DNA from 3 places in the Actinomadura chokoriensis genome. Region 2 is predicted to be linked to each of the others. Evidence: riboswitches for the same ligand, from Rfam matches in the RefSeq annotation. Region 2 holds a riboswitch; each other region holds the start of a gene.
What was found. Region 2 has a riboswitch for cyclic di-AMP ahead of ABFX46_RS02885 (hypothetical protein). Riboswitches for the same ligand answer to the same signal wherever they lie in the genome.
Positions count from the first base shown of each region.

Region 1 (9,742 bases), on a different contig from region 2:
CTCGCGGGCGAACCCGACCTGCTGGCCGAGGGTCGCGACGCCGCGCTCGAACCCGAGCGTCGCCATCGCGATCTTCCAGCCCTCGCCGGGCGCGCCGACGATGTTGCCGGCGTCGGTGCGGGCGCCGTCGAAGAACACCTCGTTGAACTCGGAGGTGCCGGTGAGCTGGATGATCGGCCGGATGTCCACGCCGTCCTGCTTCATCGGGACGAGCAGGTACGACAGGCCCTTGTGCCGGGACGAGCCCGGCTCGGTGCGGCAGACGACGAAGCACCAGTCGGCTTCGAGGGCGAGGGACGTCCACACTTTCTGGCCGTTGACCGTCCAGTGGCCGCCGGCGAGCTCGGCGCGGGTCTGGACGTTGGCGAGGTCGGAGCCCGCGTCCGGCTCGGAGTAGCCCTGGCACCACAGCTCCTCGACCGCCGCGATCGGCGGGAGGAAGCGGGCGCGCTGCTCGTCGGTGCCGAAGGCGATGATCGTGGGGCCGAGGAGGTTCTCGCCGATGTGGTTGACCCGGGCGGGGCCGTCGGCGAGCGCGTACTCCTCGTGGAAGATGACCTGCTGCTCGAGGCTGGCGCCGCGCCCGCCGTACTCGGCCGGCCAGCCGACGCACGTCCAGCCGGCCGCGGCCATGTGCCGCTCCCAGGCCAGCCGCTCCTCGAACGCCTCGTGCTCGCGGCCGGGGCCGCCGAGCCCGCGGGCGTGCGCGAACTCCCCCGACAGGTTCGCCTGGAGCCAGTCGCGGACCTCGGCGCGGAAGGCGCGGTCCGCCGGCGACTCGTTCTGGTTCACGTTCCGGACTCTACCAAACAGTTGTTAGAAAGAATCACCCCCCAGCGCGGGTTCGGCCGCCCGTTCCGGGACCGGCGCGGCGGGGCGCTCCGGCACGGCCCGCGGCAGTTCCCGGTGGAGCAGGTCGAACAGCCGGTCCCAGCGCGCGAGGACGGCGTCCGGATGGAACCGGAGCACCGAGGCGCGGGCCTCGGCGCCCAGCGCGCGGCGCAGGTCGGGGTCGTCGATGAGCCGCTCCAGGGCCGCCGCGAACGCGGCCGTGTCGCCGGGTCTGACCAGGATCCCGCCCCGGTCGTCCTCGATCAGTGTCCGGACCCCCGGCGCGCAGTCGAACGCCACCGTCGGCAGCCCGTACGCCATGGCCTCCAGCACCGACATCGGGAAGCCCTCCGCCCGCGACGGCAGCGCGAAGACCGACGCCTCGACCAGCGCCTCCTCGACGTCGGCGACCACGCCCCGGAACTCCACGGAGCCCATCCCGGCCGCCTGGCCGCGCAGGTCCGCCTCGTCCGGGCCGCTGCCGTAGATATGGAGCCGCCACTCCGGGTGGCGCGCGGAGATCCGGCCCCACACCTCCAGCATCAGGTCCATGCCCTTCTCGTAGGAGAGGCGGCCGACGCAGGCCACCACGGGGAGGTCCAGCGTGGGATGGACGGTCGGCGTGACGTGCAGCGGGTTCGGGATGTAGTCGGCGTTGGTCATGCCGTCCCGGGCCCAGGCGTCGGCGTCCTCGGCGGTCAGGACCAGCATCCGGTCGGCGTCCTTGTAGTGCTCCTTGACCCGCCGGTACCGGGTCGACCTCCGTGTGGCCTTGTAGGACTCGTGGCTCATCGCCACGACCCGCAGCCCGGCGGTGTCGGCGAGCCGCACCCACTCCATCGCCCACACCTGCGCCACGATGACGACCGAGCCGGGCTCCGCGGCGGCGAACAGCTCCGACAGCCGGGCGGCGCCGCGCCGCTGGGCCGCCGCCCGCCGCAGCTCCCGTCCGCGCGCCACGGCGTTCAGGCGCTCCAGGGGCCTCTTCGGCCGCCACGCCATCGCCGGGGCCCGCCATTCGCGGTGCAGGACCTCGACGGCGTAGGAGCCGTCGCGGCCGTGGTGGTACGGCTCCGGGCCGCGGGTGATCCCGACGAGCGTGACGCGGTCGCCGCGTCCGGCCAGCAGCCGCGCCATGTGGTGCGCCCAGCGCTGGAGCCCGCCCATCTCGTCGGCGTTGTTGCACACGATGAAGACGTCACGCCGTGCGGCCATCGCGTTCCCCCCTGTTCCCCCTGTGGTCCGGCCGCGCGGCCGGGAAGTAGCGGTCCACCACCGTGCGGGCGGCGGTGCCCCGGTCGTGCTCGCCGAAGCGCGCGGCGAACGCGCGGCGCCGGGCCGCGTGGACGGCCTCCGCCGCGTCCAGGCCGGCGAGCGCGGCGACGAGCTCCTCCTGCGTGCGGGTGATCGGCCCGGGACCGTGCCGGTCCAGGTCGAAGTAGCCGGTGGTGAGGTCGCGGCCGTCCGGGAGGTGCAGGATGATCGGCCGGTCCAGCAGCGCGAAGTCGAACATGATCGAGGAGTGGTCGGTGATCAGCGCGTCCGCGAGCAGCAGCAGCGGGGTGACGTCGGGCACGGCGCCGACGTCCCGCATGACCGCGCGGGCACCGGGCGGGACGTTGGCCCGGCACAGGTAGTGCGGCCGGACGAACAGCACGTACTCCTCGCCCAGTTCCCGCGCGAAGAGCTCCGGGTCGACGGGCGGCTCCAGCAGCTTGACGGGCCGGCCCTTCGGCCCGGTCGCGAACGTGGGCGCGTACAGGACGGCGCGGCGCCCGTCGCCGAGGCCGAGCGACGCGCGGAGCGACGCCACCTCGGCGGCCAGCTCGGCGTCGCCGTCCACCCCGTTGACCAGCGGGTCGTTGCGCGGGTAGCCGGCCGGCAGCAGCTCGGAGCGGACGCCGAGGCCCGTGCAGAGCGTCTCGGCGTCGTGCCCGGAGCGCACCAGGAAGCAGTCGTAGCGCTCCACCATCCGGCGCAGCCGGGCCCGCTCGGCGGCGGGTGCGATCTTGAGCCGCGGCTGGTCGAGGCCCATGAGCTTGAAGGCCGAACCGTGCCAGGTCTGGATGTAGGTGGTCTCCGGGCGCTTGCGGAGGCCCTCCGGGTAGCCCTGGTTGTCGATCCAGAACTCGGCGCGGGCCAGCGCCAGGAAGTACGCCCAGGAGCCGCGCCGGACCAGCGCGGCGTCGTCCGGGAACCCCGTGGGGGACGACGCGTACGACCACACCGCCCGCACCGGCCGGCCCGTCCTGCGCAGCTCCCGGTAGATGTACTTGGGGTTGTCCGAGTAGTGCCGGCCCAGGTGGCTCTCGAAGACGGCCAGGCCGGGCCGGACCGGCAGCCGGCTCAGCACCCGGTTGAACACGGCGATCTTGGTTTTGCGGGAGGTCAGCGTCCGCCGGACGGCCTTCTCCGCCTCGCGCGCCCGGCGCCAGGCCAGCCGTCCCGCCGGTGAGCGGGCGGCGCGCAGCGCGGCGGCCCCGGCGAGCCGCGCCCACGGGTTCGCCGTCTCCAGCGCGAAGGCCAGGTGCCCGCCCTCGGTGACGTAGGAGCGGAGCCGGTCCGCGGCGATCCTGGTCAGCCGGGGCCGGACGGGCAGCGCGACGCCCGTCAGGGACGGGGATCCGCGGCCCTCGCCGGGGCGGGTGACCATCTCCTCGCCGTCCACCCGGACGCGGAGCCGCACGTCCCAGACGGGGTCGATGAACCCGACCGGCCTGATCCGCGCGGCCGGGGCGAACTCCGACCGCCACGCCAGCCGCTCCCCCTCGTGGCGGACGGTCGCGCGGGCCCGCGCCCGGCGGGCGCGGCGGCGCCGGTCGCAGAACTCCAGCGTCCCGGCCAGCTCGGCGTCCGGGGGGACGCGGTCCAGGGGGTTCAGCACGTGCCCGGCCATCAGGACGCGGTCGCCGCGCATCTCCAGCCGCGTCACCGTGTTGGCCGGGCGCAGCTCCTTCAGCGGCCGGACGTGGAAGCCGAAGCCCGTGACGTCCAGGATCGCGCGGCCGAGCGTGCCGCGCGGGCGTGCCGCGCCCCAGAAGACCCGCCCGTCGCGCTCCACCAGCCGCGCGCGCAGCTCGGGCCGCTCGGCGGGCCGGTACTCGGCGGCGGCGAGCGCCCCGTCGTGGTCGCCCTCCCGGATCAGGTACGCGGCGATCGCGGGCATCGGGTTGGCCAGCTCGTAGACGCGCGGGTCCAGCTCGGCGAGGTAGCCGGCCGCGAGGTCCAGGAAGCGCTCCCGGTAGCCGGCGTCGCGGTCGCGCAGCTCCCGCAGGTAGAGGACCAGATCGTGGTTGACGAACTTCACACCCTTGGCCTGCCGCAGGTCGTGCGCGCCGCGCAGCGCGAACAGCATGTCGATGCGCCGGTGGATCTCCAGCCGGTCGGCGAAGTTGGCCAGCTCGGCGCGCCGGTTGGAGATCGACGGCGCCGCCGTCCGCTGCCGGACGAGCCAGTGGTAGACGCGGTGCGGGATCAGCGCGGTCCGGCCCGCCGCCAGGTACGCCTCGGCGGTGAACAGCAGGTCCTCGTAGTGCAGCCGTTCGACGAACCGGAGCCCGTGCTCCTCCAGGAAGCCGCGCCGGTAGGCCTTGTTGGTCGACAGGGTGTCGTAGAGGAGGTCGGGGTTCTCGGCCAGCGACCCGTACACGGCGCTGTTCCGGTAGAGCCACGGGTACCAGGGGCGGATGCGCCCCTTCGCGCCCGCGGGGACGTCCAGGAAGACCCGGTCGCAGAGGCCGGAGACCAGGTCGGCGCCGGTGTCCTCGGCGGCGGCGACCAGGTTGAGGCAGGCGTGCCGGTCCAGCAGGTCGTCGCTGTCGAGGAACATCAGGTAGCGGCCGGACGACGCGTCGATCCCGGTGTTGCGGGGCCGTCCGCACCCCCCGGAGTTGGACGGCAGGTGGACGGCCCGGACCCGCCCCGGGTGCGCGGCGGCGAGCCGGTCGGCGACCTCCCCGGTGCCGTCGGTGCTGGCGTCGTCGACGATCACGGTCTCGACGCCGCCCAGCGACTGCGCCAGCGACGAGGCGACCGCCTGCGGCAGCTGCCGCGCGTCGTTGTAGGCGATCACCACCACGCTCACATCCGGGCGCACCCGCATGGGCATCCCCCCTTCCCCCGGTTCCGCCGGAACTGAGCCAGCCCGCAGGAGCTGGTCGGACGCGTCGCCAGTGATTCCTATCCCGGAACTCCGCACTGAGGTCCAAGCAGGATCAAAGGCTGCTAATGCTTCGCATTACCCGACTTCAGCGGAGACATGGCGCAGATCACCAGGAACGCCCGAAGGCGCCCGGCCGGGGGCCGGGCGCCTTCAGGTCTGGGAGGGTCTTCGAAGTGCTGGGCTGGGAGAGCCGGGGTCAGCTCTTCGCGTAGTCGGGGTAGCCGAAGCCCACGATCTGCGACAGCTTGCGGGTCTTCTTCTGCACCTCGTTGTCGCTGTTGCCCTCGATGGTCTTGACGGTGCCGTCGCCGTTGTCCTTCACGACGAGGCCGACGTGGTCGATGTCACCGATGGAGCCACCGGAGCCGTTCTTCCAGTCGAAGAACACGACGGCGCCCGGCTTGGGCTTGTCGCCCCAGCGGTCGGTCTTCTTGAACCAGCTGGCGTGCTGGACGGTGTAGGCGTCCCAGCCCATGTTCTTCACGCCGGTCTGGGCGCCGAGCCAGGACACGAACATGTCGCACCACTGGGCGCCGTTGTAGGCCTTGACGGAGAATCCGCCGTCGCGCTGGGCGGTGGCCTTGGCGTGCGGGGTCGAGACGTACCAGTCGTGGAACTTGGTCTGGCCGCCCTTGCCCTCGCTGATGCCGACCTGCTTCTGGGCCAGCTTGATGACCTCGGAGGCCTGGACGGCGCGCGGCGCGACCTTGTAGCCGGCCTCCTTGGCCTCGGCGGTGGTCATGGCCGCGGAGCCCTTGGACGCGCTGTTGGACGCGGTGCTCTGCTCGGCCACGGCCGCCGCCGCCTGAGCGGGCGTCTCGGCCGCGGCGCTGCCACCGGCGAGGGGGTTGAGGACGGCGAGCCCGACGGCTCCGGCCAGGACCGCACCGGCGGCGACGCCGACGGCCTTGTCCTCGGACGAGAAGCGGTTGAGCGAAAGTCGATCGAAACGACCGGTCATGCAGGGAATCTCCTTGTCTTCCATGACGCCTACCGGGTTAGCTGACGGATTCGGGCATGGAAGCAGCCCTACGGCGCGGCTCTCGACGCGCCGATTCACCCCTGGAACATTGGGTCCCCGGCTCCGTCCGGTCGCGTGGACCGGGACGGACTCGGCCTCGCACCGCGTGACGCGGCGCAGACTATTCGGATGGATCTCAGCGACTGATCTCGGTGAGGGTGCGCGCGTCAGGTGGCGCGCATCGCGTGCGGATACCGCTCCGCGATCCTCGGCCGCGCGTGGCACGGCCGGCGGCAACGCATGGGGTGCGCTGCGGGATTCGGATAGAAGGTAGCAACCTTCTCAAGAAAAGCAAACCAGACACAAACCTCGTTTATGCCCGCTTCATGCCCTTCCAAGGATTCACCAACAGCGTCAGGCCGCCGGGTGTTCCCGATCTTTCCCAGACTGCCCCTCAGCCCTTTGCCCGCAGGGCTTACCGGCAGATGAGCAAAAGGTAAAGAACGTCTGAGTGCGCGTCGGCCGACACGCCGGCCACCGCCGCGTACCGGCCCTGACCACGGCCCTGACTGAGTCCTAGCTCACACGACGCGGCCTCTCGGGGCCGTGCGTGCGCCCGGTCACTCGATGTGCAGGGCGAACAGCGTGGTGTCGTCCGCCGCCCGGTCGAACTCCATCCGCGTCATCACCTCGTCGAGGGCCAGGTCCGGGCGCATCGAGGAGTCCTGCAGGATCGCGGTGAGGCGGCCGATGCGCTCGTCCAGATCGGCGTCCCTGCGCTCCACCAGGCCGTCGGTGTAGAGGAACAGCAGGTCCCCCGGGCGCAGCCCGGTGGTGATCGTCGTGTAGTGCCAGGGCATCGCGCCGAGCATCGGGTCCCGGACGACCTCCAGCGGCGCCGCCCGCCCCTCCCGGACCAGGATCGGCGGCGGATGGCCCGCGCACGTCCACTCCAGCGCCCGCCGGGACGGGTCGTAGTGGGCAACGATCGCGGTGCCCGTCGCAGGCGGGTCCATGGTGCCGACCAGCTCGTTCAGCCAGCCCACCAGCCGCCCCGCCGGCTCCCCGGTGCAGGCGAGGCCGAGCAGGCCGTTGCGGGTCCGCGCCATGGCGGCCGCCGCCGGCAGCCCGTGCCCGGCCGCGTCGCCGATGGCGAACAGGCCCCGGCCGTCCGGCAGCGCGCGGGTCGCGAACCAGTCCCCGCCGATGCGGGCGGTGCTCTCCGCCGCCAGGCTGCGGACCGCCATGCCGAGGCCCGGCAGCTGCTCCACCTCGTCCTCGTCCGGCAGGATCGCGCGGCGCAGCGTCACCGCCACCTTCCGCTCCTGCGCCGTCCGGGCCTGCTGCTTCAGCATCTGCCGGCGGGTCTCGGCGAGCGCCCGCTCGACGCCGCGGCGCCGGGTGATGTCCTGCGAGACGACGTTGATCGAGATCGGCAGCCCGGAGTCGCCGAGCACCGGCTCGGCGAACAGCCACAGGTGCCGCGGCGTGCCGTCCTGCCCGATCACGCGGTGCTCGGCCTCCACCGGCTCCCGGCGCGAGAACATCGTCTGGACGGCCTCCTCCACCAGCGGCAGGTCGTCGTCCGCCACGGCCTTCGGCAGGTCGTGCGGCATCGGCGGCACCTCGTCGGGGGCGAGGCCGTAGTTGGCGCGCATCTGCGGCGTCCAGTCCGACTCCCCGGTCGCGAGGTCCCACTCGCCGAAGCCGATCAGCGCCAGCCGCTCGACCCGCTCCAGCCGCCGCGCGACGCGGTCCTCGGCCGCGTGGTACCGCCAGGTGACGCACACCCCGGTCGGCACCCGCACGCACCGGACGCTCATCCGCGACGACCGGGACAGGCCGCGCTGGGCGGTGGAGTACATGATCGAGGGGCGCTCGGCCGGCCGGCCCGTCTCCAGCACCTCGACGTACTCGTCGAAGAGCCCGCTGAGCACCGCGCCCGGATCCGTCCGCAGCAGCCGGAGCCCGGTCAGCTCCGCCCCGCCGCGCCCGAACATGTCCCGGGTGGCGGCGTTCAGCTCGGCGTAGAGGAAGTCGGCCACGGTCCCGTCGGCCCCCCGGACCGGCACCAGGTGCGCGCAGGAGTCGAGCGTCCCGTCCAGCACCGCCCGCGCCACGGGATCCTCGCCCACCTCGGCGAGGATCTCGGCGTCGCCCCCGGTGTCCTCGGCGGTCACCCGGCGCAGGACGTCCTCGGCCTCGGTCAGCACGGCCTTGCGCTCCTCCGTGCCGCCCTCGGCCCGCGGCGCCCGCCGCCCGGCGAGCACCGCCCCCACCGGGCCCTCGCCCCGGTCCTTGACCAGCAGGGCCGCCGCCTCGGTGAGGTCGATGTCCAGATCGCGCGCGAGCCAGATCAGATGCTGCAGGGCCTCCCCCGGCGGGACGCCGAGCCGCCGTCCCAGCACGACCCGCGCCTCCGCCAGCACCGCGCGGTCGTGCGCGGCGCCCCGCAGGTCCTCCAGGTCCGCAACGTGCACCCCGGGCTGGGTGCCCTCCGCTTCCGCCAACCCTGTGTCCCCCGTTCGGCGTCACTGCCCCTGGGAGAAAAAAGCTACATACGCCAGCGAAGGACTATTCGCCCACAACCTGGTAAACAGCCCAGATCTTTGCCATGGATTTCCGTTCCCGTCCGGCCGCACCGCTTCCGATGACCCAGTCCGGACGGAACCCTTCCCCGCCCTGTGACCCGCGTCACGCCGCCCGGTAGACGTCCCTGGTCAGCGCCGTGATCCGCGCCGCCGCGGCCCGGAACGACGACCCCGCCGGCTGCAATGTCAGCACCACGACGATCTTGTCCCCCACCACCCCGGTCGTATGCAGCACGGGCCGTCCGAGCCCCAGATCGGGCCGCCACGCCGCGGGCCGCGCCCCGCCCTTCTTGCACGGCTCCGCCGGCACGTCCCCGAACCCGGACCACCCCTGCTTCACCGCCCACGGCCGCTTCACCGCCCGCGGGATCCCGAACGTCTGGTCGAACCCGTCCTTCCCGCACGGCGTCGACTTCCGCAACTGCTCGAGCACGAACTCCCGCTGCGCCTCCGGCGCCTCGTCCAGCAGATACCGGTAGGTCTTGACCACGTCCTCGGCACTGAGCGCCGTGTACCCCCAGAACCCGGGCTTCTCCGCGGGCGGCGGCGCCGTCTCCGCCAGCCCCACCCGCCGCACCATCCGCTCGATGATCTCCCCCTGCCCGCCCCGCCGCCAGAACTCCGTCGCCGCGTGATCATCGCTCGACCTGAGCATCGGCACCAGCAGCGCCCGATCCGCCGCCGACACCCGGTGCCGCTCCATGAAGTCCAGCGCGATGAGGATCTTCACCACCGACGCCGACCGAAACGTCCGCCGCGGCTCCCGCTCCACCACGACCCGCCCCGCCCCCCGATCAAAAACGACAAAGGAGGCCCGAACCCCCTCAGGCACCCGCACAGCCGGCGCCGACTCCCCCGGCCGGGCCGCCTCCGGCGTCTCCGCCGCCCCCTCGGAACTCCGGCCCATCGCCCGTCCCCCTCCCCCACACCCGCACACCAACCCCAGGCAAACGACCCCGGCCACCACGGCTCGCGAAGACACCATCCGCCCTCCCTACCAGAGATCACCGCCCCCACAACCCGGTACGCACGACCCCGCGGACTGCGCTACAGTAATCACGCCCGCTCAGCCGGGCACCGGGACGTGGCGCAGTTTGGTAGCGCACTTGACTGGGGGTCAAGGGGTCGTGGGTTCAAATCCCGCCGTCCCGACAGAGAAACGCCAGGTCAGAGGGGCTTCGGAGATCATTCCGAAGC
Region 1 covers NZ_BAAAMW010000025.1:4,336-14,077, reverse strand. Annotated here, with positions in the region: gene ABFX46_RS35465 (acyl-CoA dehydrogenase family protein) at 1-792, opposite strand, end outside; gene ABFX46_RS35460 (glycosyltransferase) at 817-2,046, opposite strand; gene ABFX46_RS35455 (bifunctional glycosyltransferase/CDP-glycerol:glycerophosphate glycerophosphotransferase) at 2,030-4,933, opposite strand; gene ABFX46_RS35450 (CHAP domain-containing protein) at 5,190-5,954, opposite strand; cyclic di-AMP (ydaO/yuaA leader) riboswitch at 5,966-6,121, opposite strand; gene ABFX46_RS35445 (PP2C family protein-serine/threonine phosphatase) at 6,575-8,464, opposite strand; gene ABFX46_RS35440 (hypothetical protein) at 8,649-9,320, opposite strand; tRNA gene ABFX46_RS35435 (tRNA-Pro) at 9,624-9,697, shown strand.
Region 1: it holds a riboswitch for cyclic di-AMP, as region 2 does, so the genes downstream of both, ABFX46_RS35450 (CHAP domain-containing protein) here and ABFX46_RS02885 (hypothetical protein) in region 2, are expected to answer to the same signal.

Region 2 (9,742 bases):
GCTGGGGCGGGATCCAGCCGCCCTGGGTGTACTCGCTGATGGCGCTGAACGTCCTCGGCTACGGCCTCGACCATCCCGTCGTCAAGCGCGGGCTGGACGGCTTGGAGCGGTTCACCATCCGGGACGAGAAGGGCCGCCGCCTGGAGGCGTGCCAGTCGCCGGTCTGGGACACCGTCCTCGCCATGAACGCCCTCGGCGACGCCGGCGCCGCCCCCGACGACCCCGCGCTGCTGCGCGCCGCGCACTGGGTCGTCGGCGAGGAGGTCAAGGGCCTCGGCGACTGGGCGGTGCGCCGGCCCGACCTGCCGCCGGGCGGGTGGGCGTTCGAGTTCGACAACGACATCTACCCCGACACCGACGACACCGCCGAGGCGATCCTGGCGCTGCGCAAGGTGGCGCTGCCGGAGGCGGAGGCGCCGATCGAGCGGGCGGTCCGGTGGCTGAACGGCATGGCGTCGCGGGACGGCGGCTTCGGCGCGTTCGACGCCGACAACACCCGCGGGCTGTGCACCAAGCTGCCGTTCTGCGACTTCGGCGCCGTCATCGACCCGCCGTCCGCGGACGTCACCGCGCACGTCGTCGAGGCGCTCTCCAAGGAGGGCCTCGCCGAGTCGCCCGTGGTGAAGCGGGCCGTGGTGTGGCTGCTGAAGGCGCAGGAGGCGGACGGCTCCTGGTTCGGACGCTGGGGCGCCAACCACGTGTACGGGACGGGCGGCGCGGTGCCCGCGCTGATCGCCGCCGGGGTCCGCCCGGAGAAGCCCGCGATCCGGCGCGCCGTGGCGTGGCTGGAGGAGCACCAGAACTCCGATGGCGGCTGGGGCGAGGACCTGCGCTCCTACGAGGACCCGGCCTGGATCGGGCGGGGCGGGTCGACCCCGTCGCAGACGGCGTGGGCGCTGCTGGCGCTGCTCGCCGCCGGTGAGCGCTCCGCCGCCGTGGACGCCGGCGTCCGGTGGCTGGTGGAGAACCAGCGCCCGGACGGGACCTGGGACGAGGACCAGTTCACCGGCACCGGATTCCCCGGCGACTTCTACATCAACTACCACCTGTACCGCCTGGTGTTCCCGATCAGCGCCCTGGGCCGCTATCTGGAAGCCGCCACATGACGCGCCTTTCCGACCTGCGCGGGTCGGGCCGGTCGAGGCCGAGGAGATTCACCCTGCCAAAGGAGGTCCGAACACAATGAGCATGCCGCTTCGCCAGAGCCTTCGCATCGGGGGCTATATCCTCCGCAACAAACTGCGCGGCAGGGAGAAGTTCCCGCTGATCGTGGAGTTGGAACCGCTTTTCGCGTGCAATCTGGCCTGCGCGGGATGCGGGAAGATCCAGCACCCCGCCGACACGCTGAAAAGGCGCATGCCCGTCGAGCAGGCCGTCGCCGCCATCGAGGAATGCGGCGCGCCGATGGTCTCCATCGCGGGCGGCGAGCCGCTCATGCACCCGAAGATCCACGAGATCGTGAACGAGCTCGTGAAGCGCAAGAAGTTCGTCTTCCTGTGCACGAACGCGGTGCTCATTCCCCGCCATATCGACAAGTTCGAGCCGTCGCCGTACTTCGCGTGGGCCGTGCACATCGACGGCCTCCGGGAACGGCACGACGAGTCGGTCTGCAAGGAGGGCGTCTTCGACGACGCGGTCGCCGCCATCAAGGAGTGCAAGCGGCGCGGCTTCCGGGTCACGACCAACACGACGATCTTCAACACCGACACGCCGCAGACCGTCATCGACGTCATGAACTACCTCAATGACGATCTGCAGGTCGACGAGATGATGATCTCGCCCGGCTACGCCTACGACAAGGCGCCCGACCAGGAGCACTTCCTCGGCGTCCAGGAGACCCGCGAACTGTTCGGCAAGGCGTTCGCGAACGGCAACCGCAAGCGCTGGCGCCTCAACCACTCGCCGCTGTTCCTGGACTTCCTGGAGGGGAAGGTCGACTTCCCCTGCACGGCGTGGGCGATCCCGTCCTACTCGCTCTTCGGGTGGCAGCGCCCCTGCTACCTGATGTCGGACGGGTACACCCAGACCTACCAGGAGCTCCTGGACGAGACCGACTGGGAGTCCTACGGGCGGGGCCGCGACCCGCGCTGCGCGAACTGCATGGCGCACTGCGGCTACGAGCCCACGGCGGTCATGGCCACCGTCGGCTCGCTGAAGGAGTCGCTGCGGGCCATGCGCGACACCTGACCGGAACGCCCGGAGAGTCGGGGTTCGCCCCACTCTCCGGGCGCACATGATCTACCATCCGGTCATGGCGGACGAGTGGCCTCCGGCCGAACTTGACTTCGACAAGCCCACGATCGCGCGGGCCTACGACGCGCTCCTCGGCGGCAAGGACAACTTCGCCGCCGACCGCGCCCTGGCCGACCAGACGGCCGAGCTGATCCCGGGACTGCGCGAATCCGCCGTCGAGAACCGCAAGGTCCTCGTCCGCGGCGTCCGCTACCTGGCCCGCGAGGCGGGCATGGACCAGTTCCTCGACCTCGGCAGCGGGCTGCCCACCCTGGAGAACACCCATGAGGTGGCCCAGCGCGAGAACCCCGAGGCCCGGGTCGTCTACGTCGACATCGACCCCCTCGTCGCCGTCCACGGCCGCGCGCTGCTGGCCAGCAACGACGCCACGAGGGTGACGACCGGCGACGTCCGCGACCCGGCGGCCGTGCTGGCGGACCCCGCCGTCGAGGGCTTCCTCGACTTCTCCCGGCCGGCCGTGGTCATGATGGTCGGGATGCTGCACTACCTCTCCCCGGACGTCGTCGACGGCGTGGTCTCCGCCTACCGCGACGTCCTGGCCCCGGGCAGCCACCTCTTCATGACGTCCCTCGTGGACACGGGCCTGCCCCAGCAGCAGGAGCTGGCCCGCATCACACGGGAGAACCTCGAGGAGGGGTGGGCGCGCACCCCCGCCGAGATCGAGGCCCAGTTCGGCGACTTCGAGCTGGTCGACCCCGGCGTGACCTACACGGCCCTGTGGCGTCCCGACTCTCCCGTCGACCCGGACAACCTCACTCCGGGCGAGCAGCTCGGGATGGCCGGGATCGCCCTCAAGCGCCGCTGAGCTTCACGGGCCGGTACGCCTTGTACTCGCTGCCGGACGACAGACCGTAGTCCCGCGTCCGGTAGTCGGTGCCGTACCGGCCCCGCTGCTCGTAGGCCCAGTACGACGTGTGCCGGCTGTTGGCCCACTTCTCGAAGATGACGACGTGCCTCGTCGTGTTGGTGCCCTGGGCGTCCATGACGAGGTCGCCCTTCTTGAGCTCGGACATCTTGATCCGCTTGGTGAAGCGCGACGACGTCAGCCCGACCGTGTTCGGCCCCGGCTTCGGCAGTCCGAGGGTCATGGCGACGAAGCCGGAGCAGTCGGTCCGGTAGCCCTCGTGGTAGTCGGACTGGCTGTAGCGCACCCGCTCGTCGCTGTGCGGGTTCCAGGTCTTCGCCCGCGCGATGACCTGCGACCGCTCATCAACGTCGGACTTGCCGGCCTTCTCGGACTTGCTGGACGTGGTGGACTCGCCGGGGTCGGCCGCCCGCGGCTTCGGGACGCTGTGCACGGCGGCGGCCGACGTTCCGGTCTCCTCCGGCGACTTCGCCGCCTGGACGGTCGTGGCGGCCACGCCGAACACGGCGAGACCGATCAGTGCGCCGTTGGCGCGGGGGCTCAGGCCGAACGGACCCGGGCGTTTGCTGTGCTTGCCTTTCAAGGGGGGCTCCTTCTTCCATAAGCCGCCTACCGGGTTAGCTGACGGGTTCGGACGTGGAAGTCGCCCTACGGCCTGGAATCGGCCGATTCACCCCAGTGAGGGTGGGTCCCCGGCTCCGCACTACGGCGGACTCGGCGGTTGCCGCTGCGAGAGAGAGCGGCGTTGCTGTTGTCAGGCCCTGCGGAAGGGCGCGGGCGGACGCGATCGTCGCGCGCCGCCGGACGGCACGTGGAGCGCGCCGCCGCCACCGGCTCCGAGCCGGGTGGAACAAGAACGCCTGGGAAGCGCCTTGGCGGGGGCCAAGCTACTCACATCGCCAAGAGATGGCAAACCCCCGCAAAATCAAACTCCCAGCTCAGGCACCCTGCCGCCGGCCCGCCAGGGCCCGCCGGCCCTTACCGGGAAGGCCCTGCGGGGCTCTGCTCGGCGGGCGCCGGAGCGGGCAGGACGATGCGGGGGGTGAGGGCGAGGCGCAGGCCGAGGACGCCGTAGGAGAGGCCGAGCCAGGCCGTGCCCGGGAGGGTGCCGCCGTCGTCGCCGATGACGGCCTGCCCGATGCCCGCGACCGGCAGCCACAGCCCGCAGAGCAGGAACTGCCAGCGCAGCAGGCCGCGGTAGCGGCCGACCCTGGCGACGGCGATGCCGAGGACCAGCATGCCGAGCATCGACAGCGGCCAGCACATGTCGAACGGGATCACCCAGCCCGGGGTGTCGCCGTCGTAGGCGACCGCCAGCGGGCACCAGACGAGCGCCGGGCCGAACAGGACCATCTCCACGATCGCGATGGAGCGGCCCTTGCCCCCTCCGGTCGCGTTCGTGGACAGGACGAGCGCGACGAGGCACAGGACGCCGAGCAGGAACGCCATGCTGCCCCAGATCTCGACCGGGACGATCTCGTCCTGGACCTCGTTCCCGGCGATGAGCAGGCCGGTGATCCAGGCGGCGGTGCCGGCGACGGCGGCGGCGCCGGTGAGGCGGGTCCGGAGCAGGAGCCCGCCCGGCGCGGAACCGGACGGCTCGTCCGGATAGACGGAACTGGGCCGGACGTGTACGGTCATCTGTCTTCTCCCTGTGCGGGGCGGCGCCGGATCGCGCCGCCATGACCCCGACGCTCCGTCCCCGATGTCCCGGGCGCCCAGTGACGGCGGCGGCGGGCGCGCCCCGGACCGCGCCTCATCCGCCGGTGACCGGTGTCCCCGGTCGGCAGGGACGCCGCTCCCAGGTGGCCGGGACGCCGCGCGCACCATGCTGGCCGGGTGAGGAGCGCCCTTCCGGCGCCTCGGGCCGAGCGGCTCCTGAGGGCGTCCGCCGTCGTGGTCGCCGCGCTGTGCGTCGCGGCGACCGTCGCGACGGTCTGGCTGGACGTCCTCATGGCGGGCGGCGACCGGCCCCCGGACCCGCTCGACTGGGCGCACTGGGGCTCGGCGGGCTCCGGGCTGCCGGTGGCGGTCGCCGGCGGCGTCCTGGCGACGCGGCTGCCGCGGCACCCGCTGACGTGGCTGCTGCTGGCGGGCGGGTCGATCGCCGTCGTGGACGGGATCACCGCGGCGTACGCGTCGCTGTCGGTGCTGGAGCACGGCGGCGGCCTGCCGCTGACGGCGTTCACCGTGTACGCGGGCGCCCGGTTCGGCCCGATGATCAACATGATCGTGCCGCTGACGCTGATGTTCTTCCCGGACGGGCGGCTGCCGTCGCGGCGCTGGCGCTGGCCCGTGGCGGTCGCGATCACCGCGCAGGCGATCGGGGTCGTGGCGCTGCTGATGGTGCCGTGGCGGGTGTTCTCGCACGGCGAGCCGCTCACGCCGGCCCTGCGGGACGTCCCGCTGGACCCGCTGACGCCGCCGCTGCCCGACGCGCTCTGGCCGGTGTCGGGCCTGATGTTCTGGATCGGCTTCCTCACCTCGTTCGGGGTGTCGATCGCCGCGTTCACCGTGCGCTTCCGCCGGTCGGACGCGGTGCGCAAGGCGCAGTTGCGGTGGATGCTGCTGGCGCTCGCGGCCAACGTCGTCCTCATCGCCGCCGGGGGGCTGCTGACGGAGGTGACGCCGCCGTCGGTGAACTGGTGGATCGGCGACATCTCCCTCGTCCTCATGCACGCGGCGCTCGCGGCCGCGGTGCTGGTCGCGGTCGCCCGGTACCGGCTGTACGACGTGGACCTCCTGCTCGGCTGGACGCTGCTGTACGCCGCCCTCGCGACCGCCGTGGTCGGCATCGACGTGGCGGTGTTCGTCGGCGTCGGGACGTTCATCGACGAGCCGCTCGCGGCGGTGGCCGGCGCGGGCGTCGTCGCCGTGCTGTACGCGCCGCTGCGCCTGCGGCTCCAGCGGTGGGTGAACCGGGTGCTGACCGGGCGGGCCGAGCCCTACGACGTCGTGTCGGCGCTGGCGCGGAGGCTGGAGCGCTCGATGGGGCCGGACGAGATGCTGCTGGAGGTGGCGCGGGCGGTGGCGGAGTCGTTCCGGTCCCCGTACGTGCGCGTGGAGCTGGACCGCGCCGACGGCCGGACGGTCGCGGTGGAGCACGGGACGGCGCGCGACGACGTCGTCGTCCTGCCGTTCGGCTACCGGGGCGCGGCGATCGGGCGGCTCGCGCTCGTCCCGCGCAGCGGGTCGCGGCTGCCGGCCGCCGACCAGCGGCTCCTCGCCGACGTCGTCCGGCAGGCGGCCGCGGCGGCGCGCGCGACGGCGCTGACGGAGGAGCTGCAGCGCAGCCGGGAGCAGCTCGTGACGGGCATCGCCGAGGAGCGGCGGCGGCTGCGCCGCGACCTGCACGACGGGCTGGGGCCGTCGCTCGCCGCGGCCGCGCTGAAGATCGAGGCGGCCCGCAACCTCGCACCGCGCGACCCCGGCGCCGCCGACGCGACGCTGCGCTCGGTGCGCGGCGACCTGTCGGACGTGCTGTCGGACGTCCGCCGCCTCGTGCACGACCTGCGTCCCCCGTCCCTGGACCAGTTCGGCCTGGTCGGGGCGGTGGAGCAGCTCACCGAGCGGTTCCAGGACCGGACGCTGCGGGTGCGGCTGCGCTGCGCGGGCGACCTGCCGCCGCTGCCCGCAGCCGCCGAGGAGGCGGCGTACCGGATCGTGGCGGAGGCGCTGGCGAACGTGTCGCGGCACGCCGCGGCGGCGCACTGCGAGGTCCGGCTGCACGTCTCGGAGGACGCGCTGGAGGTGGAGGTCGCCGACGACGGCCGGGGCGTCCCGCCGGGCGCCCTCGTCGGGGTCGGGCTGGTCGGCATGCGGGAGCGGGCCGAGGAGCTCGGCGGGCGCTGCACCGTCGCGGCGCGTCCGGGCGGCGGCACGCGCGTCCGCGCCGTCCTGCCGTTCGGGCCGAGCCCGGACGAGCGGGCCCGGCCGTCGCTCACCGGGAGCGCGTCGTGACCCCGCGCGTGCTCCTCGCCGACGACCACCCCGTCTACCGGGACGGGCTGCGCCTGATGCTGGACTCCACCGGCGAGGTCGAGGTCGTCGGGACGGCGCCGGACGGCGCGGCCGCCGTCGAGACCGCGGCCCGGCTGCGCCCGGACGTCGTCGTGATGGACCTGCAGATGCCGCGCCTCGGCGGCGTGGAGGCGACCCGCCGCATCCTCGCCGCGCGCCCGGAGACCGGCGTCCTCGTGCTGACCATGCACGAGGACGACGAGAGCGTCTTCGCCGCGATGCTCGCCGGCGCCCGCGGCTACCTGCTGAAGGGCGCCGACCAGAACGAGATCCTGCGCGCGGTGTCGGCGGTCGCCGCCGGCGAGGTCATCTTCGGCCCGGCGCTGGCCGGCCGCGTCTCCGCCTACTTCGCGCGGATCGCCGTCGCCCGCCCCGCCGACGCGCCCTTCCCGCAGCTCACCGCCCGGGAGCGCGACGTCCTGGAACTGATCGCCCTCGGCCTGTCGAACCCGGCGATCGCCGAACGCCTCGGCCTCTCCCCGAAGACCGTCCGCAACAACGTCTCGAACATCTTCGCCAAACTCCAGGTCGCCAACCGCGCCGAAGCGATGGCCGAGGCCCGCGACGCCGGCCTCGGCCCCTGACCCCGGGGCTCAGGCGAAGGCGACCTGCGCGGTCGCGTGGCGTTCCTCGCGGTGGGTGGCGACGTGCAGGTCGGCCCCGGAGCCGGACGGGGTGCCGCGGATCGCCAGGTGCTCGCCCGCGAACACCGGCCGCCGCAGCCGGTAGGAGAGGGAGCGCACGCGGGACTCCGGGGTGTGGCGGCGGGGCAGTTCGAGCATGAGCAGGGCGAGCAGCGGCCCGTGGACGAGGAGCCCGGGATACCCCTCCTCGTCCCGGGCGTACGGGGCGTCGTAGTGGATGCGGTGGGAGTTCGCGGTGAGGGCGCTGAAACGGAACAGCAGGACCGGGTCCGTCCGCACCGCGAGCCGCCATGGATCGGCGGCCTGCGGAACGGTCGTCCGGTCGAGAGACGCCGGGTGCTGCCCGGTCGTACGCCCCGACCGGTAGACGATGTCCTGCTCTTCGACGGCGCAGACGCGTCCACGCTGCCGGAACTCGTGCCGCTCGGTGACGAAGAGCATCCCGCGCTCCTCCTTCACGGCGACCGACGTGAGGCTGCTGACGCGTTCGGCGTCCTCGCCGAGCCGCAGCGGGGCGGTGATCTCGCACCGGCCGCCCGCCCACATGCGCTGCCGGTCGGGGAGGGGCGGCATGAAGTGCCCCTGCGCCGGATGCCCGTCCGCGCCGAGGGCCTGCCGCGGCGGCCAGGCGAGGAAGTAGAGCCAGTGCCACAGCGGCGGAAGAAGTCCGTCGGCGGCCGCGTCCGGTAGGCCCAGCACCACCGAGAGAGCCGCGGTGGGACCGGCGTGCATCGGGTCGGCGACCGTGACGGGCTCGGGGGCCCAGGAGCCGACGTACGAGCCGAGCGGGGACGGCGAGGAGGCCATGTTCAGTCCTTAGAGTCCGGTGCGCTCCCATCATCGGAGGTCGTCCGTGATGGGATTGCACCGGCCTCCGCGACCATGGACGCCGCCACTTCGGAAGGAGGGCCGAGCATGAGCGTCATCGACATGCTTGCCGAGGACGAGCAGTTCGTCGTCCGCACCGTCCGCGACTTCGTCGACAAGGACGTGAAGCCCGTGGCCCGGGACCTCGAGCACGCCGACGCCTACCCCGGGGCCTTGATCGAGAAGATGAAGGAACTCGGCATTTTCGGCCTCGCCGTCCCCGAGGAATACGGCGGCAATCCCGTCTCCATGCCCTGCTACGTCCTGGTCACCGAGGAATTGGCCCGCGGCTGGATGAGCCTGGCTGGGGCGATGGGCGGCCACACGGTCGTCGCCAAACTGCTGCTCCATTTCGGCACGGACGAGCAGAAACAGCGGTACCTGCCGCGCATGGCCACGGGCGAGATCCGGGCCACCATGGCCCTGACGGAACCGGGCGGCGGCTCTGACCTCCAGGCCATGCGCACCACCGCCCGCAGGACCGCGGACGGCTATGTGGTCAACGGCGCGAAGACCTGGATCACCAACTCGCGCCATTCCAAGTTGATCGCCCTGCTCTGCAAGACAGACCCGGAGGCGAGTCCCGCCCACAAGGGAATGTCGATTCTCCTGATCGAGCATGGTCCCGGCCTGACGGTCTCCCGCGACCTGCCGAAGCTCGGCTACAAGGGCGTCGAGAGCTGCGAACTGTCCTTCGAGGGCCACCGTGCCCCACTGGACGCGGTGCTCGGCGGCGCCGAGGGCGGCGGGTTCGCGCAGATGATGAAGGGCCTGGAAACCGGCCGCCTCCAGGTCGCCGCCCGCGCCCTCGGCGTCGGCAGGGCCGCGTTCGAGGACGCGCTCGCCTATGCGCAGGAGCGCGAATCGTTCGGCAAGCCGATCTGGCGGCACCAGTCGATCGGCAATTACCTCGCCGATATGGCGACGTCCCTGACCGCCGCCCGCCAGCTCACCCTCTACGCGGCCCAGAACGCGGAGGCCGGCCGCCGGGTGGACATGGAGGCGGGAATGGCGAAGCTCTTCGCCTCCGAAACGGCCATGCAGATCGCGCTCAACGCCGTCCGCATCCACGGCGGCTACGGCTACTCGACGG
Region 2 covers NZ_BAAAMW010000001.1:582,111-591,852, reverse strand. Annotated here, with positions in the region: gene shc (squalene--hopene cyclase) at 1-1,106, shown strand, start outside; gene hpnH (adenosyl-hopene transferase HpnH) at 1,183-2,187, shown strand; gene ABFX46_RS02890 (SAM-dependent methyltransferase) at 2,252-3,058, shown strand; gene ABFX46_RS02885 (hypothetical protein) at 3,045-3,701, opposite strand; cyclic di-AMP (ydaO/yuaA leader) riboswitch at 3,709-3,848, opposite strand; gene ABFX46_RS02880 (hypothetical protein) at 4,097-4,759, opposite strand; gene ABFX46_RS02875 (sensor histidine kinase) at 4,958-7,078, shown strand; gene ABFX46_RS02870 (response regulator transcription factor) at 7,075-7,722, shown strand; gene ABFX46_RS02865 (HTD2 family dehydratase) at 7,732-8,589, opposite strand; gene ABFX46_RS02860 (acyl-CoA dehydrogenase family protein) at 8,698-9,742, shown strand, end outside.

Region 3 (9,742 bases), on a different contig from region 2:
CGGCGGCGGGATCGGCGGCGGCGGGAACTGCGTGGACGTCGCCGGCGCCGACGCGCAGCCCGCCGCGGCGAACGACGCGAAGGCCGTCCCCGCGAACTACCTGAAGCTCTACGAGGAGGCCGGCAAGAAGTACGGCATCCCGTGGAACGTGCTGGCCGGCATCGGCAAGGTCGAGACCGACCACGGCCGGTCGACGCTCGCCGGCGTCAGCAGCGGGGAGAACTACGCGGGCGCCGGCGGGCCGATGCAGTTCCTCGCCGCGACGTTCAAGGCGTTCGGCGTCGACGGCAACAAGGACGGCAAGAAGGACCGCTACGACCCGGCCGACGCGATCCCCTCGGCGGCCGCCTACCTCAAGCACAACGGCGCCCCGCAGCGGATGAGGACGGCGATCTTCCAGTACAACCACTCGTCGGACTACGTCGACCTCGTCCTCGACTGGGCGAAGCGCTACGCCGGAGGCGAGTTCAAGGTCGTCCAGGCGAACGGCATCAACTGCGAGGACAACGAACTCCCCGCGAACATCGGCGACCTCGTCGAGCAGATCATCCAGTTCGCGATGGCGCAGCGCGGCAAGCCGTACGTGTTCGGCGCCAACGGCCCGGACGCGTGGGACTGCTCCAGCCTCATCCAGGCCGCCTACCGGCAGGTGGGCCTGAACCTCCCGCGCACCACGTTCCAGCAGTGGCCGTTCGGCGTGAAGATCGCCAAGGGCAAGGAGCAGCCCGGCGACCTGGTGTTCTTCAACTCCGGCCCGGGGACGTCCTCGGACAACCCCGGCCATGTCGGGATGGTCATCGGCAAGGGCAAGATGATCGTGGCGAGCTGCTCGACATGCGTCCCCGCGATCGGCGTGAAGACCTACAAGCGGTCGGACTGGATCGGCGTGACCCGCCCGCTCGCGCGCCCCGACTTCAAGAAGAAGGTCGGCGAACTGGCCGCGCGCCGCCCCTGACCCGCCGTTAATGCGTCGGGGAACGTCGGTGGGGCGTGGCATGCTGATCGGCGTGGAGTCCGAGATGACGATCCGCGTCGCCGACGAGCTGCTGATGTTCCTGCCCGCGACCCGGCGGGAGACCGCGAATCGGGTGCCGTGCGACGGGACGTCGACGCTCGGGCATCTCGTGGAGTCGCTCGGCGTGCCGCTGCCCGAGGCGGGCCCGATGACGCTCGGCGGCGAGCGCGTCGAACCGTCCGTCCGCCCCGAGCCGGGCGACGAGGCCGACGTGGCGGCGGTGCCGCGCCCCCAGCCCGTCCCGCTCGACCCGGGCCAGGACGCGCCGCGCTTCCTGCTGGACGTCCACCTCGGCACGCTCGCCCGCCGCATGCGCCTCCTCGGCCTGGACACGGCCTACCACAACGACATGGACGATCCTGCGCTCGTCGTCCAGGCCAACGCGGAGCGCCGCGTCCTGCTCACCCAGGACCGCGGCCTCCTGCGCCGCCGCGCGCTATGGTTCGGCGCCTACGTCCGCGGCTCCCGGCCGGACGACCAGCTCCGCGACCTCCTCGACCGGTTCGCGCCCGTCCTGCACCCGTGGACGCGCTGCACGGCCTGCAACGGCGAGCTGGTCCCGGTCGACAAGAGCGAGGTCGAGAGCGGCCTGGAGGCGGGAACGCGCCGCAGCTACGACGTCTACGGCCGGTGCGCCGACTGCGGGCAGGTCTACTGGCGCGGCGCGCACGGCGGCCACCTGGAGGAGATCGTCCAGGACGCGGTGCGGCTGGTCGACGCCGCGCGCGGCAATGGCGGCCCGCGGGCCGCCGTGACGGAGAGGGGCTGATCGCGATCGAGCTCGTGGTCGTGGGCGCGGCGATCATCGCGGACGGACGATTGCTGAGCGCGCAGCGCGCCGAGCCACCGCACATGGCGGGCGGCTGGGAGCTGCCGGGCGGCAAGGTCGACCCGGGCGAATCGGACGAGGACGCCCTGGTCCGCGAGTGCCACGAGGAGCTGGCGATCAAAGTCCGCCTGCACCGCCGCATAGGCGCCGACTGGCGCCTGAGCGACAAGGCCGTCCTCCGCATCTGGACGGCCGAGATCACCGTAGGAGAACCCCGCCCCCTAGAACACCTGGCCCTACGCTGGCTGGCCCCACACGAACTCTACGAAGTCGACTGGCTCCCAGGCGACCGCCCGGTAATAGACACCCTCGCCCAAGAGGGCCTCAACATCTAGGAGCCGGCAGCCCCCGTCCCCACAACACCGGCCACCACAGCGACTAGCAACGACCCCAACATCCAGGAGCGGGGAACCCGTCCTGGGGCATCAGCCACTACCGCTACCACGCAGCAACTTCAGTCCGACGCCCTCGCCTGCGAGGACGTCGCCATCGGGGAGCCGGGGACCGGTCCCGGGGCCATTGGCAACCGCCGGCAGCCACGCAACGAGCTCGTCATCCTCAGTCTGACGCCATCGCTGGCGAGGGCTTCGCCATCGGGGAGCGGGGGCCCGTTTCGGAGACATCAGCCACCGCCGCGACCACGCAGCGACCTCAGGCGTCGCGATCGCGACCGGAGGCAGGTTCGAGCGAAGCGAGAACCTGATCGCGCAGCGAGCCGCTAGGCGAGTCGGATGCGATGCAGCGATCGCACCGTGTTTTTCGACGATGGAGGGCCGCCAGGCCCGAAGGAGGAGAAAAATACAGAAAAAACGCCAGGGGCTTCCTGCCGCGCCGCAGGAAGCCCCCGACGACTGAGGGGCCGCGTGGGCGGGCCGGTCAGGAGATGCGGTTGGCGCCCGCGTAGTCGGAGCGGTCGGAGAGCTTGGAGATCTTCACCACGTCACCGGTCTGCGGGGCGTGCAGGTACTTGCCGTCGCTGAGGTAGATGCCCATGTGGTGGAGGTTGCTGCCGAAGTAGACCAGGTCGCCGGAGCGGAGCTCGCCGCGGGACACCTTGGTGCCGAGCTGGTACAGGTCGCCGGTGTAGTGCGGGAGGCCGGGCTTGCCGACCTGGGCGTAGGCCCAGACGACGAGGCCGGAGCAGTCGAAGCTGCTCGGGCCGGCGGCGGCCCACACGTACGGGGAGCCGATCTTGCCGTAGGCCTTGCGGGCCATCTTGGCGGGCAGGCCGGAGCCCTTGATCTTCGCGCTGAGGCCGGTGCGGGGGTCGCGGGCGCTCGTGGTGGTCAGCTTGTCGAGGCGCTTCATCACCTCGGTGACCTTGGCCTTGGCGTCCGCGCGCGCCTTCTTGGCGTCCTCCCAGGCCTTCTGGACCTGCGCGGTCTTGGCCTCGGCGGTGCGCTGCGCGGCCTCGGCCTGGTCGATCTGCTTCTTCAGCGCCTGGACGGCGGTGGCCTGGTTCTGGGTCAGGTAGGCGCGTTCGGACAGCCCCTCGGGGGAGCCGTCGGCACCGAAGATCGCGTCGGGGGCGCCGGCCATGTAGGTGGCGGCGGCCATCCGCCCGAGCTGCTCGCGGGCGGGGGCGGCCTGGGCGCGCAGCGTCTCCGCGTTCTTGGTGGCGTCCTGCTCGGCCTTCCGCGCCGCCTTCCAGTCCACCCGCGCCTTGTTGAACTTCTCGGTGAGGATCTCGGCCTCTTCGTTCAGCGCGTCGAGGCTCTTGCGCAGGCCCTGCTCCGTGGTGGGGGTGGGGGTCGGCGCGGTCGCGGCCGCGGCGAGCCGGAACGGTCCAGCGGCGTGCGCGGCGACGGGCGCGGTGGCGCCGAGGCCGATCAGGAGCATGGTGGCCGCGGTGGCGGCGGGCGCGACGCGGCGCCGCCGGTGGGGGTCCGGTGCCAAGCCGGTGTTCTCCTCTCCTCGCGCGCCTACCGGGTTAGCTGACGGGTTCGGGCCAGGAGTCGCCCTACGGCGCGCGCCCGCGGCGGGCGCCGATTCACCCCAGGGATGTGGGTCCCCGGTTCTCCCGGCGGGCGGGAGATTCGGCGTTCCGGACGCAGCCCCGGGGGGTGGGACTTCGGACGACCGGATCTCGGGCAGATTACAAAGGATCGGCAAAGTATGCGAATCGGGGCCCGTGTGAACCCCTGTGACAGGTGGGGCGGACGCGCTCGGGATGGGGGGTGCGCCGCGGCGCGTAGAATGGAGTGCTGCCGTGGTTCCGCAGCGTCTCCCTGAAATCTCACACAAGGTAACCCGCATGCCCATCTCCACGCGCGACGACCTCCGGAACGTCGCGATCGTCGCCCACGTCGACCACGGAAAGACGACGCTGGTCGACGCCATGCTCTGGCAGTCCGGGGCCTTCCGCGAGAACCAGGACGTCGACGACCGGGTCATGGACTCCAACGACCTCGAGCGCGAGAAGGGCATCACGATTCTCGCGAAGAACACGGCCGTCCGGCACAACGGGATGACGATCAACATCATCGACACGCCCGGCCACGCCGACTTCGGCGGCGAGGTCGAGCGCGGGCTGTCCATGGTGGACGGCGTCGTCCTGCTCGTGGACGCCAGCGAGGGCCCGCTGCCGCAGACCCGGTTCGTGCTGCGCAAGGCGCTCGCCGCGCGGCTGCCGGTGATCCTGGTCGTGAACAAGACCGACCGTCCCGACGCGCGCATCGACGAGGTCGTGGACGAGACGTACGAGCTGTTCATGGACCTCGACGCCGACGAGGACCAGATCGACTTCCCGATCGTGTACGCGTCGGGCCGGGCCGGTCGGGCCTCGCTCGACAAGCCCGCCGACGGGGAGATGCCGAACTCGGCCGATCTGGAGCCGCTGTTCACGGTCATCACCGACACGATCCCGGCGCCGTCCTACGACCCGGACGCGCCGCTGCAGGCGCACGTCACGAACCTGGACGCCTCCAGCTACCTCGGCCGGATCGCGCTGTGCCGGGTGCACGCCGGGACGATCAAGAAGGGCCAGCAGGTCGCCTGGTGCCGGCACGACGGCAGCATCGAGAAGGTGAAGATCACCGAGCTGCTGATGACGGACGCGCTCACCCGCAAGCCCGCCGACGACGCGGGCCCGGGCGACATCATCGCGATCGCCGGCATCCCGGACATCATGATCGGCGACACCATCGCCGACCCCGACGACCCGCGCCCGCTGCCGCTGATCACGGTGGACGAGCCCGCGATCTCGATGACGATCGGCACCAACACCGGGCCGATGGCCGGCCGCGAGAAGGGCACCAAGGTCACCGCCCGCATGGTGAAGGACCGCATCGACCGGGAGCTGGTCGGCAACGTGTCGATCAAGGTGCTGCCGACCGAGCGCCCGGACGCCTGGGAGGTGCAGGGCCGCGGCGAGCTGGCCCTCGCGATCCTCGTCGAGAACATGCGCCGCGAGGGCTACGAGCTGACCGTCGGCAAGCCGCAGGTCGTCGCGAAGACGATCGACGGCAAGAAGCACGAGCCGGTCGAGCGGCTCACCATCGACATCCCCGAGGAGCACCTCGGCGCCGTCACGCAGCTGATGGCGGTCCGCAAGGGCCGCATGGAGCACATGACGAACCACGGCACCGGCTGGGTCCGGATGGAGTTCCTCGTCCCGGCCCGCGGCCTGATCGGGTTCCGCACCGAGTTCATGACCGAGACGCGCGGCACCGGCATGGCGCACCACGTGTTCGAGGCCTACGAGCCCTGGTTCGGCGAGCTGCGCACCCGGCCGTCCGGCTCGCTGGTCGCCGACCGCGCCGGCGCCGCCACCGCGTACGCGATCACGAACCTGCAGGAGCGCGGCACGTTCTTCGTCGGGCCGACCACCGAGGTGTACGAGGGCATGATCGTCGGGGAGAACTCCCGCGCCGACGACATGGACGTCAACATCACCAAGGAGAAGAAGCTCACGAACATGCGGTCGTCCACCGGCGACGAGCTGGAGCGGCTCACCCCGCCGCGCATCCTGTCGCTGGAGGAGGCGCTGGAGTTCTGCCGCGAGGACGAGTGCGTCGAGGTGACCCCGGCGAACGTCCGCATCCGCAAGGTCGTGCTGGACGCCAAGGAGCGCGAGCGCATGCGCGCCCGCACCAAGCGCGCCGGGTAGCGGCCTCGCCGCCGTGCGAAAGAGGCGGCCCCGCGGTTCCGGTGGGAACCGCGGGGCCGCCTTCTTACGCGCCTGTCACTTCAGCTGGACGGTCCCGGTCACGTCGGCGGCCAGGCGGAGCTGGTCGCCGTCGCGGAGGGGCGCCTCGACGCCGCGGGGGAGCCGCTCGCCGTTGACGAACGTCCCGTTGGTGGAGCCCTCGTCCCGCACCCAGGCCGTCCCGGACGGGTCGAGCCAGACCGTCGAGTGGCGCCGCGACACGTTGTCGTACTGCGTGAACGTGGCCGCCACCGGCGACTGGCCCGCGTCCCGGCCGAGCACGAGGTGCTGGCCGACGGAGACCTTCAGCTCGCCGGTCGGGAACTGCACGCGCAGGACGGGTGTGCCCTGCTTGGGCAGCGGGCGCAGGCAGGAGTCGCACTGCGCCGCGCCCGGATTGCTCAGCACCGCCTCGCAGTACGGGCACATGAACGCCGTGCTGTCGGGGGCGGGACGCTGGCCCTGGTTGTGGTCGGGCGGCAGCAGCGTCGCCTCGCGGCCGTGCGGCGGCAGCGGCGGCTGGCCGCCGTGCTGCGGGCCGCCGTGCTGGCCGCCGCCGTGCTGGGGCGGGCCGTGCTGCGGCTGCCCGTACTGGGGCGGCTGGCCGAACTGGTGGTCGGCCGGGGGCTGCGGAGCGCCGTACTGGTCGCGGGGGGCGCCGTACTGATCCTGCGGCGCACCGTACTGGTCCTGCTGGGGGGCACCGTACTGATCAGGCTGCGGAGACCCGTACTGGTCCTGCTGCGGGGACCCGTACTGGTCCTGCGGGGGTGCGCCGTACTGGTCCTGGGGCGGCTGGTACTGCTGCTCGCGCTGCGGCGGCGCGCCCCACTGGTCCTGCTGCGGCTGGGGCGGCCCCCACTGGTCCGCGGGCTGCTGCTGATGCTGCTGCATCGGCGGCTGGCCCCCGTGCTGGGGTGAGCCGTGCTGGGGAGAGCCGTGCTGGGGAGAGCCGTGCTGGGGTGAGCCGTGCGGGGGCTGGCCGTACTGCCCGGGCTGGCCGTGCTGGTCCTGCCCCTGCGGGGGCATGGGCGCCCCCCAGGCGTCGGGCTGCTGCTGCGGCTGCGGCGCGCCCCACGGGTCCTGCTGCTGGCCGGGCGGGCCCGGCTGCTGGTGCTGCGGGGCCTGCTGCCCGTACGGGTCGTGGGGCTGCTGCGGCTGGCCGTACTGCTGGCCGCCGTACTGGTCCTGCTGGCCGCCGTACTGGCCGCCCGGCCCCGGCGGCGGGGGCGTCCGCGGCGGCTGCTGGTCGTCGTACCCGCCCGGCCCCTGCCGGTGGGCGCCACCGCCGCGCGCCAGGTTGGCCCCGCAGTTCATGCAGAGCAGATCGCCCTGCTGGTGCGGCTCACCGCAGACAGGACAGTTCAAGGTCGCCATGACACATCCCCCGAGCGCACGCCGGCGCGGTCGAGCCTCGACGTCAGGTGCTCCATGTCACCCCTTCGCGGGATCCCGATGTAGTACACCCGCCTTCCCTCCGGCCCTTCGTCCACGGACACCTGTACTCGGGGCCCTGTTCCTTCTCCAGTCTCGCCGACACCGGCCACTGCCCCGTACCGCTCGCGCCCCAGCGGGGACAGCGGCACGACACGCTGGTTGGCCGACCCCCTCCAGAGTAGGGAGCCGTCCCCCGAGTGTCGCCCCCCGGGATTCAACCGGTCGACGTACGGCCCCGTGATCACGGCGTCGCACATGTCCAGGATCTCGCGCGTCTCACCGCTGCGGGAGAGCCGCGAGTAGGCATATCCGCTGTAAACCAATATGTCCAACTCAATCGTCTCACGGCCGGGTTCGTCCCGCCACGCTCGGACTCCGCGCAGCAGGGCCGCCAGCGCGGCCGGCTGCTCGAACGGCTCACCACCGGAAATGGTCACTCCGTCCACCGGTCCGGGCAGGGACGCGAGCCATCCTAAAACGGTCGCGACGGGCACCGCGCGGCGCGGGTCGGCGTCCCAGGTGTCCCTGGACAGGCAGCCGGGGCAGTGCAGCGTGCAGCCCTGCGTCCAGATGCCGGCGCGCGTCCCGGGGCCGAGAGTGGTCACGGGGTAGTGCGCCTTGGCGAGCAGCAGGGCCGGGGCCGGGCCGGTCACTGGAGGTCCAGATGGACGATGCTTCCCTCGCGCCGGATGCCCGTCACGGTGACCTTCTCGTCCGGGACGAGCTCGCGGTCGAACAGCGCGCGCGCCAGCGGGTTGACGAAGTGGGACTCCAGCGCCATGCCGATGCCGCGGCCGCCCTTGTCGAGCTCCTCCGTGCACCACGCGCGCAGCGTCGTCAGCGCGTCGCCCTTCACCGCGAGGGAGAGCCGGTGCTCTTCGGTGACCCGGCGGCAGATGTTCGCGAACTGCAGGTCGAAGATCTTGTGCGCGGCCTCGGCGGAGATGAAGTCGAACACGACGATGTTGTCGCCGAACCGGTTGAGCAGCTCCGGCCGGTTGAGGACCTCGGTGAAATGGTCGGCGACCGCGCCCTTGATGCGCTGCTCGACCTCGTCGTACGACATTCCGGGTGTGATGTTCTGCACACGGTCGGGCGCCGAGTACGGGGACGCGTCCCGCGTCGTGAGATCGCGGCCCGGGACGTACATCCCGAGGTTGGACGTGAAGATCAGGATGGACTCGGAGAAGTGGACGGTGTTGCCGCGCCCGTCGGTGAGCCGGCCGTCCTCCAGGATCTGCAGGAACTTGTCCAGGATCCGCGGGTGCGCCTTCTCGATCTCGTCGAAGAGGATCACCCGGAACGGGTCCTCGCGGACGGCGTTGGTCAGCTCGCCGCCCGCCTCGTGCCCGACGTAGCCGGGCGGCGACCCGATCAGCCGGTCGCCGGACCCCTCGCCGGAGAACTCGCTCATGTCGAAGCGGAGGTAGGCCGACTCGTCCCCGAACACCAGCTCGGTGATCGCCTTCGCCAGCTCGGTCTTGCCGGTGCCGGTCGGGCCCGCGAAGAACAGCACGCCGCGCGGCCGGCTGCCGGACCGGGTCGCCTGCGCGCCGGACAGGCCGAGCACCGCCCGCTTCAGTATGTCCAGGGTCTTGGTGACGGCCTGCGGCTGCCCGATCACCCGCTCGGGGACGCGCTTCTCGCCCTCCAGCACCCGGCGGCGCAGATGGCCGCGGCTCCACGGGTTGTCGAGCACGCCGAGCTTGTAGGTGCGGACGGCGTCCGGCAGGTCGGTGAGGCCGACGCCCCGCTCCTTCGCCAGCCGGGTCACCTCGATCATCGACTGCAGGGTGAGGCCGTCGGCCTGCTCGGCGAACGCGTCGCACGCGGCGGCGGCGGCCTCGTCGCCGCCGACGTCGGTGACCCCGAACGCACGGGCCAGCAGCCGCGCCGTCTCCTGCCGGTCGCCGAGGTGCGGGCGCGGGATCGTGATCTCGCGGACGTTCTCGTTGTCGGCCGTCAGCCACGGCGGCAGGTCGCCGGGCCGCTCCACCAGCCACAGCACGGGGTTGTAGAGCGGCTTCGGCCGGGCCCCCGTCACCCGGACGGGCCGGGCGGTGCGCGACAGCTTCGCGCAGAACCGGAAGAAGTCGCGCTCGGCCGGCTCCAGGTCGGTCGGGGTGCGGGCGATCCGCGACGCGGAGTCGATCACGAAGGCGGCGCGGACGTCCTCCTTCGGCCGGGCCACCGCGGCCAGCAGCCGGGTCAGGCCCTCCAGCGACGGCTTCTCGTCCGGCTTGATCTTGCCGAGCAGGCGCTCGGCGGCCTGCATCGAGTCGTCGTCCCCCGGCATGACCTGCAGGCCGTCCAC
Region 3 covers NZ_BAAAMW010000002.1:337,252-346,993, reverse strand. Annotated here, with positions in the region: gene ABFX46_RS05820 (C40 family peptidase) at 1-955, shown strand, start outside; gene ABFX46_RS05815 (Mut7-C RNAse domain-containing protein) at 996-1,784, shown strand; gene ABFX46_RS05810 ((deoxy)nucleoside triphosphate pyrophosphohydrolase) at 1,805-2,179, shown strand; gene ABFX46_RS05805 (C40 family peptidase) at 2,721-3,740, opposite strand; cyclic di-AMP (ydaO/yuaA leader) riboswitch at 3,748-3,896, opposite strand; gene typA (translational GTPase TypA) at 4,099-5,952, shown strand; gene ABFX46_RS05795 (FHA domain-containing protein) at 6,028-7,368, opposite strand; gene ABFX46_RS05790 (4Fe-4S single cluster domain-containing protein) at 7,356-8,033, opposite strand; gene ABFX46_RS05785 (AAA family ATPase) at 8,078-9,742, opposite strand, start outside.
Region 3: it holds a riboswitch for cyclic di-AMP, as region 2 does, so the genes downstream of both, ABFX46_RS05805 (C40 family peptidase) here and ABFX46_RS02885 (hypothetical protein) in region 2, are expected to answer to the same signal.